4 regions of the Paenibacillus sp. W2I17 genome follow, and region 1 is predicted to be linked to each of the others. Evidence: riboswitches for the same ligand, from Rfam matches in the RefSeq annotation. Region 1 holds a riboswitch; each other region holds the start of a gene.

The links. A riboswitch is a leader RNA that binds a small molecule or an ion and turns the genes downstream of it on or off. The one in region 1 is predicted to bind thiamine pyrophosphate.
Region 2: another riboswitch for thiamine pyrophosphate. It lies ahead of QF041_RS18375 (ABC transporter substrate-binding protein); the one in region 1 lies ahead of QF041_RS15965 (ABC transporter ATP-binding protein).
Region 3: another riboswitch for thiamine pyrophosphate. It lies ahead of QF041_RS02385 (thiamine phosphate synthase); the one in region 1 lies ahead of QF041_RS15965 (ABC transporter ATP-binding protein).
Region 4: another riboswitch for thiamine pyrophosphate. It lies ahead of thiC (phosphomethylpyrimidine synthase ThiC); the one in region 1 lies ahead of QF041_RS15965 (ABC transporter ATP-binding protein).

Annotation. Positions count from the first base shown of each region.
Region 1 covers NZ_JAUSXM010000001.1:3,601,166-3,606,352, forward strand. Annotated here, with positions in the region: gene QF041_RS15955 (S-layer homology domain-containing protein) at 1-1,114, opposite strand, end outside; gene QF041_RS15960 (radical SAM/SPASM domain-containing protein) at 1,380-2,255, opposite strand; TPP riboswitch at 2,474-2,576, shown strand; gene QF041_RS15965 (ABC transporter ATP-binding protein) at 2,738-3,502, shown strand; gene QF041_RS15970 (ABC transporter permease) at 3,492-4,322, shown strand; gene QF041_RS15975 (ABC transporter substrate-binding protein) at 4,383-5,187, shown strand, end outside.
Region 2 covers NZ_JAUSXM010000001.1:4,118,532-4,123,718, forward strand. Annotated here, with positions in the region: gene QF041_RS18360 (DUF2798 domain-containing protein) at 414-911, opposite strand; gene QF041_RS18365 (VOC family protein) at 1,086-1,472, shown strand; gene QF041_RS18370 (NAD-dependent epimerase/dehydratase family protein) at 1,490-2,245, shown strand; TPP riboswitch at 2,391-2,503, shown strand; gene QF041_RS18375 (ABC transporter substrate-binding protein) at 2,725-3,765, shown strand; gene QF041_RS18380 (thiamine-binding protein) at 3,990-4,280, shown strand; gene QF041_RS18385 (ABC transporter permease) at 4,280-5,038, shown strand; gene QF041_RS18390 (ABC transporter ATP-binding protein) at 5,128-5,187, shown strand, end outside.
Region 3 covers NZ_JAUSXM010000001.1:515,478-520,664, reverse strand. Annotated here, with positions in the region: gene QF041_RS02405 (ThiF family adenylyltransferase) at 1-234, opposite strand, end outside; gene QF041_RS02400 (thiazole synthase) at 191-958, opposite strand; gene thiS (sulfur carrier protein ThiS) at 961-1,164, opposite strand; gene thiO (glycine oxidase ThiO) at 1,161-2,333, opposite strand; gene QF041_RS02385 (thiamine phosphate synthase) at 2,351-3,046, opposite strand; TPP riboswitch at 3,240-3,349, opposite strand; gene QF041_RS02380 (ABC-F family ATP-binding cassette domain-containing protein) at 3,425-4,975, opposite strand; gene QF041_RS02375 (hypothetical protein) at 5,116-5,187, opposite strand, start outside.
Region 4 covers NZ_JAUSXM010000001.1:3,830,243-3,835,429, forward strand. Annotated here, with positions in the region: gene QF041_RS16920 (hypothetical protein) at 325-492, shown strand; gene QF041_RS16925 (hypothetical protein) at 671-1,360, shown strand; gene thiC (phosphomethylpyrimidine synthase ThiC) at 1,741-3,558, opposite strand; TPP riboswitch at 3,945-4,058, opposite strand; gene QF041_RS16935 (IclR family transcriptional regulator) at 4,207-4,950, opposite strand.

The DNA of each region.
Region 1 (5,187 bases):
CATCCGCTTTGTCAACAATCACTGTTGCAAGAACTGAGTCCACTGCATGAATACTATTTGGTCCTCCGCCTTGAATCTCAGTAGTTCCCGTGACACTAACATTATCAAGAGTCACGTCACCATTTCCTACGGACTCAAGTATCTTCAGCTTACCATTTATTTTGGTGTTTTTTAGAACAACACCTTGGGAACTAATAGTTATATTTCCAGTTACATTACCAAGAGTATATGTACCTGGAGCAGAGAGATTATTACTAGGGGCTTGTTCCCCGCCTCCACTATTTCCACCATTGTTACTTCCGTTCCCTTTATCTCCGGAGCTGCTACCGCTATTTCCCTTACTGTTACCTTCAGAAGGTTTTGCTGTTTCAGGTTTTGCTTCATTTGAATCTTCAGTATCAATCTCTGTCTTGGCAGGAGCCATGTAACTATCATATGTAGACTTATTTATCACAAACTCATATGCAAGTCTCGCTAGCGCCTGTCGATCTGCTATGCCTGATGGATTAAATTTTACTGTTCCATCTTTTTGGACTAATCCTTTGATAAAACCAGATTGATAGGCTAGTGTTACAGAATCTTTCGCCCAGTTGGATACTTGACCCAAATCTGAGAGTTGTGGTTTGGATGTTTGACTCGTTAGATCTTGATTGTCCCAACCAAAGGCTCTAACAAAAAATACAGCCAACTCTTCTCTTGTCACATTTTTATTAGGCGAGAAGCTATCTTTGGAGGTACCTTGAGCAATTCCAGATTTGACAAGTGCACCTACATATCCGGCATACCACTGATCTTCCTTTACATCTCTGAATTGACTTGCTTCGACATTATCAGGCTTTAAATTAAGCGCACCGACCATAATTTTTGCTAATTGAGCTCGTGTTACCGAATCGGAAGGTTTAAATGTCCCATCAGTAAATCCTGTGAGTATTCCTTGTTCTACTAATTTGGTTATTTCTGTTTTGGCATACGAATTATCAATATCAGTAAAAGAAGTTTTAGATGTAGCCACTTCTGCCGATACAGATAAATTGATAGATAACATAGAAACAATCAGAGACGTAGAAAGCATTAACGATAGTTTGTGATTAAACTTTTTCCATTTTGAATTCAAAACTAAAACACACTCCTCAGTAGGCTTCTGGTTGGTAAATCCACTAATATATGAATCTTTAGAACTAATACACCTCCTAATCAATAGGATAATAATACCATGCAAATTCATAAAAACAAGATTAATAAACTATGATTTTACAAAAAAGTTGTTATCCTGAATTGATTTCAATTCTTATTATCTAAATAATTTCGCAATAAAGACAAAACGAACCTACCGAAACAAATATTTTCGGTAGGTTCGTTTTTAAGTAAATTTATATATTCTAGGCTCCAAATCTCTGACGATAACCGCACTTTCGACACAACTCTTCCACAGCTTCGCGCTTGGAGAAGCCATATACCAGATTGTTCGCTCGCTCACCCTCAATAATCTCCGAGAATGACTTCTCGTGCACGTTACCCAGGTTAATCACACCCTCGCCATCGAGACAGCATGGAACCACCGTTCCATCTACAAGCACAGCTGCCTGACTACGCAATGCATGGCAGAAGCCTTTGCCGTCATCTTCAGGTGCATCCAGACTTGGCCACTGGAACTCATGGTCCTGATTCAGGTATACATTCGGGGCAATTTTGACCCCGCTGCCTGGAACTACTTTTTCCTCAATGCGGAAATCCAGATTGAACTCACGTTCCAATACTTCAAGGGTCTCCCGATTTCGATTCATCTGAGCATTTGTGAAGTTATCCTGCGTCAGATTCCAAAGTCGGAATGAGATGATGACATTGTGCTTAACGGCCTCGTGTACAAAGGACAAAATATGACGCAGGTATCCGTCACGGTCTGTTGAACCTTCATGCCCATCGAAGCTGTGCAGGGAGAAATTCATCTGCCGCAGCGCCGGTTTGCCAAGCAATTTATGCTGAGTCTTGGGCAATAGTGTACCATTCGTTGTAATGTTCACCTTGAGTCCCTTCTCATGTGCGGAATCGAGCAACAGATCTATTTTGGGATGCAACAAGGGTTCGCCTTTGACATGTAGATAAATATGATTGGTGTGTGGTTTAACTTGTTCCAGTATATTGTTGAAGACTTCAGGGTCAATGAATCCTTTGGCACGCTGCGTCTGAGGACAGAAGCTGCACGCCAGATTACAGATACTTGTGATCTCAATATATACTTTTTTGAACGTTTTCAACTCGGGTCCCCATTCTGCCTAGGAGGGAGAACAATCCCACCTGCATTTTGTGATCCGGCCTATACGGGCCATCCCTATTATATCGGGTTCATGAGCCGAGGTAAATTGTTCAGTTGTTCGGGTCTAACTCCAAGTTCATCTCAAGAATTCTATTATACTGCCTCTTTACAGTTCAGGTTCGAGTGATATATGCTGAACACATAACTGCATATCTTGAACTTTTGCACTAGGGGAGCCTTGCGGCTGAGACGAATATGACTATTCGGACCCTTTGAACCTGATCTGGATCATACCAGCGGAGGGAAGTGGAGCGGCCTTTTAGTAAGCGGAATTCTTTCATGTATATGTGAAGATAAATTGCGGATCTAACTTACAGACCCACTCATTTCTCCGGAAATGGGTGGGTCTTTTTTTGTTCCTTTTGCAGAGTATAGGATGCCATTGTTATTGCAGCAGTCTGACATCAAGGGGGTGAGGATCAGATGAATAACCATGTAACCATTCACAACATAAGCTTTGCTTTTCCCGAAAAAAGGGATTTCCCCGTGCTCTCCAATGTGTCGCTTCAGGTTCAACAAGGAGAATTTGTCTCGCTCATCGGCTCCAGCGGATCAGGTAAAAGCACGCTCTTCAAGCTGCTCGCAGGCTTGCATGAGCCAACCGTTGGCACCATCGATATAGCTGATGTACCGCAAGGGCAACGGCTCGGACGAGTCGCTTATATGCCGCAGAAAGATCTGCTGTTATCCTGGCGAACCGTCATGGAGAACTGCATGCTGCCTGCCGAGTTGGCACCAGGCCGACAGGACAAGGACAAGTTACGGGCCAACATCCTAGCTGGGTTGGCAAGGTTCGGCCTGTCGGGTTATGAACAGGCCTATCCAGATGAGTTATCCGGCGGAATGCGACAGCGGGTGGCATTGCTACGTACCTTGCTTACAGGCGGGCAGCTCATGTTGCTGGATGAACCCTTCGGTGCACTCGACGCCTTAACCAAACGAGAAATGCATCGCTGGTTGCTGGAGCTGTGGGAGGACTTTGGACAAACCGTGCTGTTCATTACCCATGACATCGAGGAAGCCCTGCTGTTAAGTGACCGTATCATTCTGTTAACTCCAGGGGGGCAAGGTCAGCAGTTGCGGGAGATAACGGTTCCTTTACCACACCCAAGGCATTCGGACATGATCTACGAACCGGCTCTCGTGCAGATGAGGCAACAACTGGAGGAACAATTACATGCAAAATGATAGAGCTGAGGTTAGCGTTTGGACGTGGTGTTCAAAGTGGCTCTCGAGGTCGTTTTCCCAATATGGTCTGTTTATTCTGCTCATGTTCTTATTACTGGCGATCTGGGAAGTGATTGTGCGTATGGGATGGGTGCCCTCCTTCATCATTCCTGCACCCACGGCTATCGCAAGCTCACTGGTTGAGCATCGTCATCTGCTGCTGACCATACATCTGCCTGCTACCTTCATGGAGGTTGCTGTTGGTTTTGGCTTGTCCATAGTGACTGGAATTACGCTGGCAACAGGCATGCATATGAACCGGTCGATTGAAAAGGCCTTGTATCCCTTCATCGTAATCAGTCAGACCATCCCGCTGATTGCCTTGTCCCCCGTATTTATCCTGTGGTTTGGTTACACGTTGTGGAGCAAAGTCGCCGTGGTGTTCCTAATCGCGTTCTTCCCCATTGTGGTCAGTACCTACGATGGACTCCGCCAAGGCGATCCGGAGCAGCGTGAACTGCTGCTCACCATGGGCGCCAGCAAGTGGGATATTTTTTGCAAACTCCAGGTTCCGCTGGCACTTCCCTCTTTTTTCTCGGGGTTAAAGATGTCTGTGGTGTACTGCGTGGTTGGTGCAACGATTGGGGAATGGCTTGGTGGCAGCAAAGGTCTCGGATACTTCAGCCGTCGTATGTCCAGCAACATGAACACGGATGCCATGTTTGCAGCTATTGTGCTGTTATCCCTGCTGGGGATCGTTTTGTTTGCACTGATTGCCTGGCTGGAGAAACGGTTTAGCATACGGCGGCATGGACATGGAGGCAAAAGAAAAGTTGGATAATACTTAGACAGAAATTAGATGTAAATACAAATCAAAACGATGAAATGAGGAACTTCATTTATGAATAACAAAGGTATCTACTCCCTGCTTCCCATCATGCTCATTAGCCTTTTGCTGATCGTCAGTGGATGCAGCACCACGAATACCAGCAATAACACGCCAACAACAGACTCTGCAACTAATGCACAGCAAACAGATCCGTCTGCAACCAAACCAACATCAGACGCCAAAGATAAACTGTCCATCATGCTCGACTGGTACCCGAATGCAGTACACTCCTTCATCTATGTTGCTCAAGAAAAAGGGTACTTCGCAGACCAAGGTCTGGATGTCGAAATTCAGATGCCTGCCGATACCAATGATTCACTCAAACTTGTTGCTGCCGGTAAAATTGATCTGGCCTTAAGCTACCAGCCCCAAATTTTGCTCGCTCGTGGTGAGAACATTCCTGTACGTTCCATTGCTGCTGTTGTTCGCCACCCGCTTGTGCATCTGTTGACCGAAGCAAATGGCAACGTGAGCTCACCCAAAGATCTTGAAGGAAAAACTGTCGGTTATTCTTCGATTCCGCTGTATGAAGCGATGGTTCGTACGATGATTAGCCACGATGGTGGCAACCCAGATAACATGAATCTGGTGGACGTTGGGTTCGATCTGATTCCTTCGCTGGCTTCCGGACAGGCGGATGCAATTATGGGTGGTTTTATTAACCATGAACAATTGATTTTGGAGAAAGAAGGACATGCCATGAAATCGATTAACCCCGTCGATTATGGCGTGCCTGATTATTATGAACTGGTCATGACTGCGAGTGAAGCTGGCATTGAAGCGAAAAAAGACCAGCTTACCCGGTTCGTCAAAGCGA
Region 2 (5,187 bases), 520 kb from region 1:
GAGGATTAGAAATACCTATTAAAGAAATTGAAATGTCCACCGCCATGACCTGACGGTGGACATTTCTTTGTAGCGTTACTCTGTTCTAACGAACCTAGCACACGCTATTCCCATCCATTTCCGCATGTTTGAAATCTAACGAATCCTAGAGACGTTATTATAGATAATTAACTTCAATTAAATGCCTCGTTGGAGGTTTTTTGCATAATAACGCCGCTGAGATTCGTTAGATTTTTCATTCCTTAAAAACTGGCCTAATACGGCGTTCTCGATTCGTTAGCGCTGTAATCATGGTGGCAAGTACCCTATCTCTGCCTCTCTGATCACCTTTCATTAGAGGTGAGAATAATATCTATTCATTTGCGTAAGATTGCCCAGGAAATACTTAGGGCCAGCCAAATCACACACTTTTGTTAACGACAGGGCACTACAGGGCCATTGCCTTTGATGAATTTACCAAATACATATCGGACGAGCGGTCCCAGAATGATTAACTGATATGGAAGCGCAAGGCTGAAGTTACGAGCAATGGTATGGAGATACGTACGGAGTACGGATGACCCACTTAATTGATCCGCAAGATATGCCGAGATCATTCCATACAAGGACATGATCAGAACCATGCCAATCACCATAAAAAATGATATAGCAAGCACACCCATAATCTTGTTGGACTTGTCAAAGGGCAAGGAAAAAGCAATCTTTCTCGCTATAGGTCCAACGATGAAAGACTCCACCAGAAACGCGATGACAAAACATACTATGAATTGAAGCAGTATCTCAAGCGGGGACATCTTACCGAGTAACCCACTGTGCCATAGATTGAAGAACATCATGATCAAGACCATTCCTGTGCACATCATTAATCCGAAAATAATTTGTTCCTTCTTGCTTGTTGGCAATTCTCTCATCCTCTCTGTTTACCTTCGTAATTATAGAGATGAGGAAACCCTCCACATAAGTGAACATTCTGTGAACAATTATGATTTTCCCAAATTAAAACCGGATTTGACAACCATGTAGTACAGCCCTATGATATCCCTTAAAATGGTAGAAAGATTCATGGTATAAGGAGGATTTGGATTATGAGTTTTCAAAAACGCATTGACCACGTCGGCATTGCTGTGCGTGATCTGGAGACCACGCTGCGTTTCTATACGGAGATTGTTGGTCTTGAATTGAAAGACCGGGTAACCCATACCAACGGCGTCATTCAGCTCGCCTTCCTTGGCTTCAATGGAAGTAATGAGACTGAGATTGAGTTAATTCAAGGATACAGCGACAAGCTGCCTTCCGAAGGTACGGTACACCATTTTGCGATCCACGTGGACGATCTTGATTCTGAGTACAAACGCATCCAAGCCACCGAGGCCGAATTTATTGATGGAGAGATTATTACACTGCCTAACGGTTACCGCTATTTCTTCATCTATGGACCTGAAAAGGAATGGATTGAGTTCTTCCAGCGCTAAGAATTGGAGTTGATTTCATGAACATTTTAATTACCGGCGCAGCCGGGAAAATTGGAAGGGACTTGTCCCAACACTTGTCAGAAGCATATCACCTGCGACTAACAGATTTGAATATCGACAGACTGCATACGTATCAAGAAACCGACCATGAGATCATGACACTGGATGTGACAGACCCTGAAGCCTGTCAGCATGCTTGCGAAGGCATGGATGTGGTAGTACATCTGGCGGGAGACCCTTCCCCGAATGCCGGATTCTTTGAATCGTTGTTGGACATCAATATCAAAGGTACATTTAATGTATTCCGTGCAGCTAAGGACCAAGGTGTGCAAAGAGTCATTCTGGCGAGCAGTGCACAGACGATTGAGGGGTATCCCATTGATGCTCAAGTCTATCCGGACATGCCAACACGCCCACGGAATTTGTACGGGGTTAGCAAATGTTTTGGAGAATCGCTCGCTTCCTATTTTGCGTATACCGAAGGTTTACAAAGTGTAGCAATACGTATAGGTGCATATGATGATTTTCAACCGGACGGACCAGCGCTGGAAGCAAGGGATATGAGCGCGTATATTAGTCCGGCTGACTTGTGTGATTTGATGTTCAAAGCCATTACAGCTACCAATCTGGAGCCTTTCACCATACTGCATGGGATCTCGAATAATCGGTTTAAACGATTGAATCTGGAAACCACTCAGAAACAGGTAGGTTATGCCCCAAAATCCGATGCTTTTGCACTCAGCCAGATTTCCTTATATGATTCGCCACGATAATTATTGAAAATAACACATCTAAACAGGCTGATACACATATGTATAATGGCCTTCTTGATTAATTCATACGTGTCCCCATCCAGTTCCTGACTGGACACGTTCCACCCGCTGGCCTATAATTACACCTAGTAATGCCCGTAACTTCATAGTTTCCCAGGGGAGTCGGAATTGGCCGGCTGAGAGTGTATCCCACCAAGATACTAACCCTTAGACCTGATCTGGATCATGCCAGCGTAGGAATCGGAGTATATCGAAATGGCACAGCCCTATGGCTGAACGCCACCTCTCTAACGCCTGCACGCGTCCCGGAATACGGGACGCTTTTTTAATGTTCTTTTATATAGCCAGAGAGCTAAAAAAAGTGACGTTATCCAGATCTCAACTGGTATAAATCTGTCGATTTATGCAAGATGATTTGATATGAAGCCAAGGAGTACCCCGTGCCAATTGGCCGGACATACCGAAGGAGAGAACCACAGATGAAATGGCGTAAAACGATGGGATTGTTGCTCTTATGCGTGCTTATGGTGACTGTAGCCGCATGTGGTGGCAAAGAAGCTGCCCCAGCTGGGCAGAACGGCAACACAAATACGGAAAGCAGCAACGAAGGTGACACTGCCGCCCTGAAAGATATTAAAGTGGTGCTCGACTGGACACCAAATACGAATCATACCGGCCTGTATGCGGCTGTAGATCAAGGTTTTTATAAGGCCGAAGGCTTGAACGTGGAGATTGTACAACCAGGCGCCGGTGGCGCAGATACGATGGTCGCCTCCAATGAAGTACCGTTTGGCGTAAGTTATCAGGAGAGTGTAACTCAAGCCCGCACACAGGGTGTTCCTCTCGTCTCCATTGCAGCAGTTATTCAGCATAATACATCCGGGTTCGCTGCTCCGGCAGATCGGAATATCAAATCACCGAAAGATTTTGAAGGTAAAACCTATGGCGGTTGGGGTTCCCCAGTCGAAGAAGCCGTGATGCAATCCATTATGGAAGGCGACGGAGCCGATGTATCGAAAGTGAAAAACATTAATATGGGTGACGCCGACTTTTTCACCGCAGTAAAACGGGACATTGATTTTGCATGGATTTTCTACGCATGGACGGGTATTGAAGCCGAACTGCGCGGGGAACCAATCGACATGTTATATGTGAAGGATTATTCAGATGCACTGGATTATTACACGCCTGTCCTCGTAACCAACGAGCAGACGATCCAAAACGACCCCGAGTTGGTGAAAGCATTCCTGAAAGCCACCTCCGAAGGGTATCAATACGCAATTGATCATCCCGAAGACGCAGCGAACATTCTGATCAAGGCCGTACCGGATCTGGATAAAGACCTCGTACTGGCAAGCCAGAAGTGGCTCAGTCCAAAATACACGGATGACGCCCCGCGTTGGGGTGAGCAAAAACAGGAAGTGTGGCAGAACTACACCGACTGGATGTTTAGCAAAAAACTGCTTGATGAACAGATCGATGTGAGCAAGGCATATACAAACGAGTTCTTACCCCAATAAAATTTCTCATATAAAACGAACTTAATATTTACACGAGGACGGAGAGGACAGAAATAACGTGAAAAAGCGAAGCGGTCGCCTTTATCACCGGATTTTCCCTTTAGAGAAAGGGAATCAAAAAAATCTGGGGATAACAGCGATTGGAAGGTTATTCTGTCATCGAAGTGGCAAGTGTAACAGTCATTAGTTCATTTTATATATCACGAAAGGAGCCGTGATCTCTCATGGCAAGCACATTACTTAGCATTCAGGTTATTCCGAAAACGCCAAATGGCGAGAACTCTTATCCTTACGTTGATCGCGCCATTGAAGTTATTCAGCAATCCGGCCTGAAATATCAGGTGAACGCGCTCGACACCACGATGGAAGGTGAACTGGAGGAACTGCTGGAAGTTGTACGTAAAATGCACGAGGTACTTGTGGAGGCTGGCAGCCCAAGCATCATCTCCCAGATCAAAATCGCCCATAGCCCTACTGGCTTCAGCATGGATACCCTGACGGAGAAGTATCGCTAATGCCTGCCTATTTCAAAAGTGTATGGCCGCCCATTGTGGCGGTTATTCTCTTTATAGCGATATGGCAGGGAGCCGTCTCCCTCTTCCATATTGAGAAATGGATGCTGCCTGCACCATCCGACATCGCCCGCGAAGCGGCAACCCAGGCCGAACGACTTGGTATGCACGCTTCCGCAACCATTCAGTTAACGCTGATTGGATTCGCGGCTGGAACAGCGGTTGGATTACTGATTGCAATGGTGCTGCATTTGGTTCCTTTTCTCAAGTCGGCCCTGTACCCTCTACTTATTCTTAGTCAAAATATCCCAACTATCGCGCTCGCGCCGCTCCTGTTAATCTGGTTCGGATTCGGGCTGTTGCCCAAGCTGATTACCATCATCCTGGTCTGTTTCTTCCCCGTTGCAGTGGCGGCTATGGACGGCTTGACCCGTACAGATGCAGCGATGATGAACTATATGCGCATGGCTGGTGCGAAACGTCATCAGATTTTCTGGAAGCTGGAGCTTCCCCATGCGCTGCCATCCGTGTTCTCCGGTGTCAAAATCGCCGCTACCTATAGCGTGATGGGTGCCATCATCGCCGAATGGATTGGTGCAGACAAGGGTATTGGTTATTATATGATGCTGCAAAAGTCGGCTTATCGTACGGACCGCCTATTCGTGGCGATCATGATTATTGTCGCGCTCAGCTTGCTGCTCTTCCTGTTCATTGCCCTGCTGGAGAAGCTGCTCGTGCGCTGGCGGCCACAGAAGCGGTAGTAAAGCAAGTAATCTGTATATTAGGAAGTGATGACCATATGAATCGGCAACAGGATGAACAAGTCCAGCCTGGACGAGGAGCAAGTGTAATGGAGCCAAAGCATGGTGAAAAGCTTCACCATGCTACCCCTAATCGACCTGCTGCTCCT
Region 3 (5,187 bases), 3.1 Mb from region 1:
ATCCACAATTGTTAAGTGTCCGACTCCTGAACGAACTAACGTTTCTGCAATTCCTGTTCCGAGTGCACCAGCGCCTACAATTAAAACTCTGCTGCCCTTTAATCTGGCCTGGCCTTCCTTGCCAAGTGGCGCGTAACGTTCCTGTCTGGAATAACGATCGGCCTGTTGTCTGAGGATGTTAATTGATCTGTCATGTATGAACCATTCCTTCCACCGGACTACTGGCTGCTGCATAACGCTTTACGGGAATCATGCCTGCCTCATATGCCAATCTACCCGCTTCTACCCCCAATCGCATCGCTTTAGCCATGCTCACTGGATCCCCTGATCCGGATACGGCTGTATTTAACAACACGCCATCGGCACCAAGTTCCATCGCATAAGCAGCATCTTTTGGGGAGCGTAATCCTGCATCCACAATTACAGGTACAACAGCCTGCTCAATGATGATCTCAAGGTTATAGGGATTGATGATGCCTCTGCCAGCTCCGATGGGAGAAGCGCCAGGCATTACAGCATGTACGCCAAGCAATTGTAGCCTTTTGGCCAGAATGACATCATCTGAAATATAAGGCAATACTGTGAAGCCCTTTTCAAGCAAAATTTCGCAAGCCTTGTACGTTTCAATCGGATCTGGGAGCAACGTCATTCCATCTCCAATGACTTCGACTTTTATCATATCACAAAGTCCTGAAGCCCGTGAAAGCTCGGCAATCCGCACCGCCTCTTCCGCAGTGGAAGCCCCCGCCGTATTCGGAAGAAGTGTGTATTTGTCCAAATCCAACGTATCCAGGAAATGCTTCTGATTACGTTCCTCCAGATTCAGACGACGAACAGCAAAGGTTAAAACTTCCGTTTCAGATGCTTCCACAGCCTGACTTTGCACTTCCAGATCCGTAAACTTGCCTGTTCCGAGCAACAATCTGGACTCAAACGTATATTTACCAATGTTCAACATCATCAACCGCCTCCTACAAAATGTACAATCTCAATTCGATCGCCTTCTCTTAATGCCGTTGACTCATGATACTCACGCGTTAAGATATGCTTGTTCAGCTCAACAACTACAGTCTTGACTTGCAGGTCAAAAGATTGGAGCAATTTATCCACACGATTCAATCTGTCTTCAATCTCCATCCGTTGACCATTAACGATGATATTCACTGCACCACTCCCTTTCTGTTCAATCGCTCAGGGCTCAGCGCCTCAATTCCGAGTTCTTCTGAGCTTTTGCCAGCGAGCAACTCAGCGATAAGCCTGCTTGTTATCGCACTAAGCAAGATACCGTTGCGGTAATGTCCAAAGGCGGCGAACAGGCCCGGTATACTCTTGCAAGCACCTATATAAGGCAGTCCATCTGGAGTTGCCGGTCTTACGCCTGCCCACGCTCGTATAAATTGTGCTTCTTTCATCCCAGGCACCCAGTGGGTAGCCGCTGTTAGCAGCTTCTGAACACCCTTTACAGAAACGTTCAGATCCGTTCTGCCTGGCAAACTGGTTGCCCCGAGCCAAACTTCGCCATTGGCTTTGGGAACAATATAGATATCCTCTGCATACACCGTTCTGTCAGGTCTGTACCCTGCATGTTCATCTGAGAACTGAACGGCGGCTATTTCACCTTTTACCGACCACACAGGCAAGCTCAGATTTACATGTCTCATCAACTCTTCACTCTGTAATCCAGCCGCTATAATGACATGTTTGCATTTCATCTCACCGATCGATGTGGTGATCCCCTGCACGCCGTGTTCGTTTGCTTGCACACGTATATCCTGTATGTCCTCCATAACCCGTGCTCCCAATGCTTGAGCGGATTCAGCATATGCCTTCGTTAGACGGACTGGAAGAATTTCACTCTCGTAAGGTCTGTAATAGGCTCCATACGTATCTCTGTTAAGCCATGATGCCTCATGTTGTACAACGGAACTATCCCACCACACCTCATCAGCAGAAGCAGACAAAGCAGACTTCCGATTGTCCTTATAACTACTTAATTCACTGTATGAACGAAAAGGAGTTAGGAATCCCTGGCGTTGCAGACCAACCTCTACCTTGCTGAGTGTAGCCATTAGTACCTTTTGCTCATGAAGTAACTGCCTGCTCTGCCTGGCGAGCTTAGCCATCAAAGGATGAGCAAAATCCTCACTATCTGCCGCCAGCATTCCAGCCGCTGCGCAAGAAGTGCCTCCTGCAATCGCCGAACGCTCTACCAACAGTACATCCTGTCCAAGGGAAGCAAGCTCATACGCAATGGCACATCCAACAACGCCTCCGCCTACAATAATCGTTTCTGCATGAATCTTATCCGGTCTATCAGTAATGATTTTTTTCATCCTCTCATCTCCTTGATTCAGCGGCTCAGACTTTTTGTAGCAACGATAGCCTGCCTTAATAATGCAGCCGACCGATCCGGGGAATCGCTCGCCCATACATTCGAGATCACAGCGGCTCCCTGTGCGCCTGCGGAGCGAATCGCATGAATGTTTCCCGGCTCAATGCCCCCGATCGCAATGACAGGAATGGAGACACCAGAGCACACTTCAGCCAGAGCATATAATCCTCTTGGTTCAAGATCAGGCTTACTGTTGGTTGAGTAGACATGCCCGAAGAAAAGGTAATCGGCTCCCCGTTCTTCAGCGATTTTTGCCTCATCGATTGAATGAACAGATACACCCAGACGAAGTCGCTGCACATTGCTTCTAACAGCAGGGTTATAGTTACGTATCGCATCTTGCCCCCAATGTACACCGCCATAGATGTCATTCTGTGGTGGCAGTTCTGAACCATTGATAACGATGCGACAAGATGGAACGCCAACGCTACGCAGACTTTCAGCCCAACCGATCTTGTCTTGCCATGAGAGTTGTTTCTCTCGTATATGGATGTAGTTCACCCATGGCCAAACGTCCTTTGCAGCTTTTACAAAAGATCCTTGATCCCCCGTACCCGTAGATACAACATGCAATTCAAATGATTCGTGAACATGTTCATGAGAAATTACCGTACTGTTCATCTCCTTCCAGGCGTGAATGCTATGAAAACACAAAAAAGCCACTCCCGTAGGGGAGTGGCTGCGTATTAATTATAGGACCAGATGACTGACTGATACATACAGTTCATTTCGTGCAATAAAGCTATAGACCTTATAGCCATAACGTTATACACGCAACTGCATGTTTCAATTCGTTAAGCAGACGGTTGAAATCCTTTTCAGTTGCCGTTTGCTCACGTCATTCACTGAAACGCGCTCGCCACTTCCCTACGCTGGTATGATCCAGATCAGGTGCAAAGGGTCCAGAATCGCATTCTTCCATCTCAGCCGCATCGTGCGGCCCCCCTAGTGTTCATATGAAGTTGTAGCCTATATTACCATAGACGGATTTTTTTGTCACCGTCATTTCTGTTAAACATTGTCTTGAATCGTCTAGTTTTTCTCAGACCATTCTTCGACATTCCATGTTTTGGTAACCCAACCCTCGTAGAAATCAGGTTCATGAGATACAAGTAACACCGTTCCCTTGAATTCTTGCAAAGCACGCTGCAACTCCGCTTTGGCTGTGACATCGAGATGGTTTGTCGGCTCATCGAATAAAATCCAGTTGCTTTCACGCATCAAGAGTTTGCATAAACGAACCTTGGCTTGCTCTCCACCACTCAGCATGTTAAGCGGACGGGTAATGTGCTCATTTTTCAACCCGCAGCGTGCCAGATGACCCCGGACCTCATTCTGGGTCAAATGTGAAAACTCATTCCAGACATCCTCAATCGGCGTGATATTTCCAGCACGGACTTCCTGCTCAAAATAGGCCGTTTCGAGATAATCTCCCAAGAAAGTCTTTCCACTGAGTGGAGATATTTTTCCCAGGATGGTTTTCAACAGCGTCGATTTACCCACACCATTACAACCTACGATGGCAATTTTCTCACCACGTTCAATTGTCATTGTCATCTTAGGCAGCAAAGGATACGTATATCCAATTTCAAAATCAATGCCCTCAAAGACCGTTTTGCTGCTCGCACGGGCATCCTTGAATTTGAACGTTGGTTTAGCTGCTTCATCTGGACGATCAATACGTTCAATTCTGTCCAGCTGTTTCTCCCGGCTCTTCGCTCGACCTGAAGTTGAAGCACGTGCCTTGTTACGCTGAATGAAATCTTCCTGCTTCTTGATGTACTCTTGCTGCTTCTCGTATGCATCAATATGCTGGGCTTTATTCATATCAGCCATCTCGAGGAACTTGTTATAGTTCGCTGCATATCTCGTTAATTTGGCAAATTCCAAATGATAAATGACATTTACGACTTCATTCATGAATTCCGTGTCATGGGAGATTAAGAGAAACGCGTGTGGGTAGTCCTTCAGGTAACGTGACAGCCATTCAATGTGCTCTACATCCAGATAGTTGGTCGGCTCATCCAGTAAAAGAGCTGTAGGTTTCTCGAGCAGAAGCTTGGCAAGAAGCACCTTGGTACGTTGTCCACCACTTAGAGCTGCGACATCTCGATCCAGACCAATTGCGGATAAACCAAGACCATTGGCCATCTCTTCCACTTTTACGTCAATCAGATAAAAATCGCCCTGTTCCAGTTGTTCCTGAATATCGCCCATCTCTTCCAGCAACTGCTCCAGCTTATCTGGATCTGCATCTGCCATCTGGTCCGTAATATTCATCATTTCTTTTTCCAATTCAAGCAACGGAAGGAATGCATCCTTAAGCACGTCACGAATGGTTTTGCCTGGCGTAAGCTTCGTGTGCTGATCCAGATATCCATAACGGACCTTAGGTGTCCATTCCACTTTTCCACTATCTTTAAGCAATTTACCGGTAAGGATGTTCATTAATGTGGATTTACCCACACCATTGGCACCAACAAGTCCTACGCGCTCTCCGGCAAGTAAACGAAACGATACATTTTTAAATAACGTGCGATCTCCAAAATTGTGACTTACGTTCTCTACTGACAATAAACTCATAAGATGAGGTTGCTCCTATCTATTAGACATTACTTTTGTTATATTGTTCCGAAACCCTATTCTAGCACAGGTCCAGTCTTTTCTGAAAGTAATGTAAACAGTTCAGGAACCTCTTACATGATTTTGTCATACAGGCTAACCTAACGATTAGAGCATTTATATTCGAAATAGCCTTGTGCAGCTGCTTGTCTTGCGTCTGTGAACACCTCTTC
Region 4 (5,187 bases), 230 kb from region 1:
GTTAGTTAGCATGCTTTGCATCATTTAACCAGACAATATGCCTCATAAGCGGGTACCATTGACTTCCTTAAAATTGGGACTATTCACATAACAACCGATTCGATCCTCCCATATCAAACCTTTCAAATCAGGTCCTTTACTCCTGAATTTCCCTAAAAACGTTTACATCTCCTTAAAACCGGGTAAAATCACTACAATCCAATTGGAATTACGCTTTAAACTCTTTTATTTCGTCTAACAAGTCACATGTACCTATATGCGCACCTGGCATGGTAACCAGTCGAAATACATAATTCAAAAAAACGCATCAAAGGAGGAACCAAGATGATCCGCATGCCTATTCAGCAAATGATCCCGTACCATCACCAATATCCGCGCAACACGGCGACCACTGCTCCTAAAAAGGAGAATGAGAACACTCAAGGTCTATCCTTTCATGAAATTTTACAGCAAAAAATGGCGAAGAAAAATGCTTCTCCTTCCCTTAGATAAAAATGGACACCGGACCCTAGTCGAATCCGGTTATCAACCGTCTTTCCGCAGCTTGGCGGAAGGGCGGTTATTGGCGTTGAGCAATAAACGACTGTACAGTTCTCAGGCATGTTTCTATAATGGTTTAAATATCTAAAAGATCCAAGACATATACGAACTATAAAAGGGGACTTAGCACATGATCACCATTGGTTGTTTTCACGCTCATTATTCCAACATCGCCTTAATTGAAGAGACGCTTGCTCCTTATGAAGTTGAATTGGTCCATTACGTCGATCCAGGTCTGGACCGTCTTAAACATGACGCTGACTTTTCCGAGGTCGTTATTCACGAGAAGGTAGCCCAGACGCTCCAATGGATCGCTGAGTGTCATGCCGATGCCATTCTGGTCACCTGCACCCTGTTTGCGACAGTACTGGAGCAGGAAGCCACACAGGTCCCTGTGCCTGTGATCGGCATAGATGATCCGTTATTGCAGGAGATGCGGCGAGTACCAGGAGATTACATAATAGCATTCACCAACCCGGCAACCGTTGAAGGAACGATGGCGCGGGTGAATCAGGCATTACAGCAAGAGGATGAGAATGGGCAACTACACGTTGCCAAGACATCTCAGACGGAAGCAGTGTGCATCCCTGGGACATTTGAGTTGATTATGCGTGGAGATCAGCAAGGGTATCTCGAAGCGGTACGTGAAGGATTACAGCAGATTGCTGAGCAGTATCCGGGTAAAGCGGTAGTGGCAGCCCAACTGTCTATGGCTCCCGCCGCTGCACAGGTTACAATAGATCGCGGTATTCCAATCCATAGCCCGCTGGCATTGCTTGCGGCGTATTTGGAGAAGAATTTTGGCCTGGCTCGAGAGTAGAGGCTGATTCGGAGTGAAATAACAGGTTCTGTCTGAACTATGCAACTATGAACTCACTTACTTAGTAACACCACAAATTAACGAGGTGAACTAATATGCGTTTCCTCTATATTGTTTTACTGTTTATAGTAGGTTTTTCCTGCTCCGCATTTCTATACGGAGGAGCACCAAAACTCAGTGACGCTCTTTTATTCGTTATCGCAGGAATTCTGTATAAAATATGGACCACACACAGTCACAAAGCTAATTCTGATAAAGGCTGAGTACGGTTAAGAATACATACATGACATAACACTAAAAAAAGCCGTTCTTCTCTGCAATGACAGAGAGAAACGGCTTTATCTCTATTTCAGACTGCCCAGCTTGCGCTGTACCGGCGCCTAGGAACGTGTCCGATATTCCTCGGCCTTTTCCTGCATGCCCGCTGCTACAGCCTCATTCTCGGACAATCCTTTATCCGCGGCAAAGGCACGAATGTCCTGCGTGATGCGCATGCTACAGAACTTTGGTCCGCACATGGAGCAGAAATGAGCTTCTTTGGCCCCTTCTGCCGGCAGTGTCTCATCATGGTAGGACAGCGCACGTTCAGGGTCCAGTGACAGGTTAAACTGGTCACGCCAGCGGAATTCGAAGCGCGCTTTGGACAATGCATCATCCCGGCGCTGGGCACGTGGATGGCCTTTTGCCAGATCGGCGGCATGAGCTGCGATCTTGTAGGCGATGACCCCTTCCCGCACATCATCCTTGTTGGGCAGGCCCAAATGTTCTTTTGGCGTAACATAACAGAGCATGGACGTGCCAAACCAGCCGATCATGGCCGCACCAATGGCGGATGTGATGTGGTCGTAACCCGGGGCAATGTCGGTCGTCAGCGGCCCCAGCGTATAGAACGGTGCCTCTTTACATATCTCCATCTGCAGATCCACATTCTCCTTGATCTTATGCATCGGCACATGACCCGGGCCTTCAATCATCACCTGCACATCATGCTTCCATGCGATCTGCGTCAGTTCCCCAAGCGTAGCCAGTTCCGCCATCTGTGCTTCATCATTCGCATCATAGATACTGCCAGGACGAAGTCCATCTCCCAGCGAAAACGCTACATCATACCTTTTCATAATCTCGCAGATTTCTTCAAAATGGGTGTACAAAAAATTCTCTTGATGATGCGCCAGGCACCATGCTGCCATAATGGACCCGCCCCGGGACACAATACCTGTCATTCGCTTGGCGGTCATGGGGATATAACGCAGCAGCACACCTGCATGAATCGTAAAGTAGTCCACGCCCTGCTCTGCCTGCTCAATGAGCGTATCACGGTACAACTCCCAGGTCAGCGCTTCCGCTTCGCCATTCACCTTCTCCAGCGCCTGATACAGCGGCACCGTACCAATCGGCACAGGTGAATTGCGGATAATCCACTCCCGGGTGGTATGAATGTTTTTGCCTGTGGACAGATCCATCACCGTATCCGATCCCCAGCGTACCGCCCAGGTCATCTTCTCCACCTCTTCCTCGATGGAAGAGGATACGGCAGAATTCCCTATGTTGGCATTGATCTTCACATGAAAATGACGACCGATCAACATCGGCTCACTCTCCGGGTGATTGATGTTGGATGGCAGAATGGCCCGTCCACTCGCCAGCTCCTGCCGCACAAATTCCGGTTCCACACCTTCACGAATGGCGGCAAACTCCATCTCTGCCGTAATGACTCCCTGTCTCGCGTAGTGCATCTGGGTCACACAGCGTCCTGGCTGTGCCCGCAAGGGTTTGCCACGTAATCCGGGGTACTCTTCGGCGCCAGCTCTCTTCCCTCCGGGCTTCAGTCCATTATCCTCCGGTTTAACCGTACGGCCCTGATAAGCTTCCACATCGCCGCGCTCTGTGATCCAGCGAGTGCGCAGGGCTGGCAAACCTGCGCGGATATCCGCATGAAATGCGGGATCGGTCATCGGGCCGCTCGTATCGTAGACACGCAGCGGTTCGTTATGCTCCACCCCTTGGGGAGTATTCGTGTCATGAAGGGCTATCTCACGCTCCGGTACAGCAATGTCCGGCCGTGAGCCCTGAATGTAGACTTTGCGGCTGCCCGGAAAGGGCTGAACCCGTCCGGCCGCCCCTGTTTCCTTTTCCACCTGCCGATCGTTATGTTCCTGTTCCCTCGCTTGTTGTCCCGTTTGATTTCCTGTACTCATGTTCGCTTGTCTCCTCCTCAGTGTTCGTTCGCTTGTTTGGTTGGGATCGTCATTAGCTCACTTACGTACCTGTCCCAAATCATGCACAATGCAGAGAAGAAAGAGCGATCCTACCTCAGACCAGGGAGACACTTTTCATGTACAGTTCACAACAGACCGGAAGGCAGCACAGATCATGGATCTATGGTGACTTCCCTCATCATCCAAGCCCACTTTCGCAGGTATTGAAAAAGAAGTCGATGGAGTATGTGCTATATCGCCTGTTCCCTGTATATAAAAAAGCCGGTCCCCGAAGGAACCGACTTTTAATGTCCATCACCAATAATGCACCTTTATGAAACTCCTTAACGGAGCCCTACAAGGGTCACATTATGTGGTGGTTGTGGTCATATCGCCGATTACTTCCCTACGCTGGTATGATCCAGATCAGGTGCAAAGGGTCCGGAATCTCATGCGATTCCGTCTCAGTCCGGACAGTTCGGACTCCCCCAGTAACGTTAACAAGTTGCGGCACACACATGCCGCCGTTCATATTCAATGAAGCTGGCCCCGCTGGGCCGTCCATTACAGAGTAGCGCAACCGGAACATAAAAACAACCTTTATATTCCAGAACACCAACTCAATTGGAGAAAAAACTTACATCAACATCAGGATAACATCAGCCCCATTTGCGTAGCAGCATCCTTCAACACAGGTGCGTATTCATGCAATGTCTCCTGCGAGAGTCGACTGACAGGTCCTGAGACCGAGAGCGCAGCTGCAATATTGCCTCTGCGATCCATAATCGGTACAGATACCGCGGCAGCTCCCGGCTCACGTTCCTCATAACTCGTCGCATATCCGTTATCCCGGATATCTCCCATTTGCGCCAAATACACTGCCGGATCAATAAACACCGGCCATTCAGGCCCGTTCATCAGTTCCTCACGATCCTCGTCCGTGGCAAACGCCATCAAAACTTTGCTGGAAGCGCCCACAGACAGCGGGAGTCTAACACCAACGGGAGCGACTCGGCGAATCGCCTGATCACTTTGCACAGCCTGAATCCGTATCCGTTCACTGCCATCACGCAGGTACAGACTCACGGTCTCCCCCAATCGATCTCTCAGTCGCTCCATCGCAGGCAGCAGCAGAATAGCGGGATCATCACTGCGGGACATATGAGCCGACAGCTCCCAGATTCGGATGCCAAGTCGGTACTTCTCTGTTGCTGCATCGCGGATCACGAACCCTCGATCCTCCAGCGTAGCCATCAAACGGTGCACTGTACTTTTGTGCAGGCCAATCTGGCTGGCAATTTCGGTGAGTCCCAGATCACTGCGTGTGGTAAAACATAATAATATATCCAGCGCCCGTTCCACAGCCCGGACGGTTAACTTGCGATCTTCCATGGCATAATGCCCTCCTCATGTTTCATCACATGAAACTTGGTTACATAAATTATATGAGAAACGGTCTCATCTGTAAACCAAAAAGAGCCAAAATCAAAATAGGCCAACGTGTAAATTTTTCCTTTTTATAAGACTTAATCCCCTGTAATTTACACACTAAGGTAATGTTACCCATATATCTTAAGAACTATATAACAATTGCGTAACAAATGCCCTCAATCAATTGACTTTGACTAT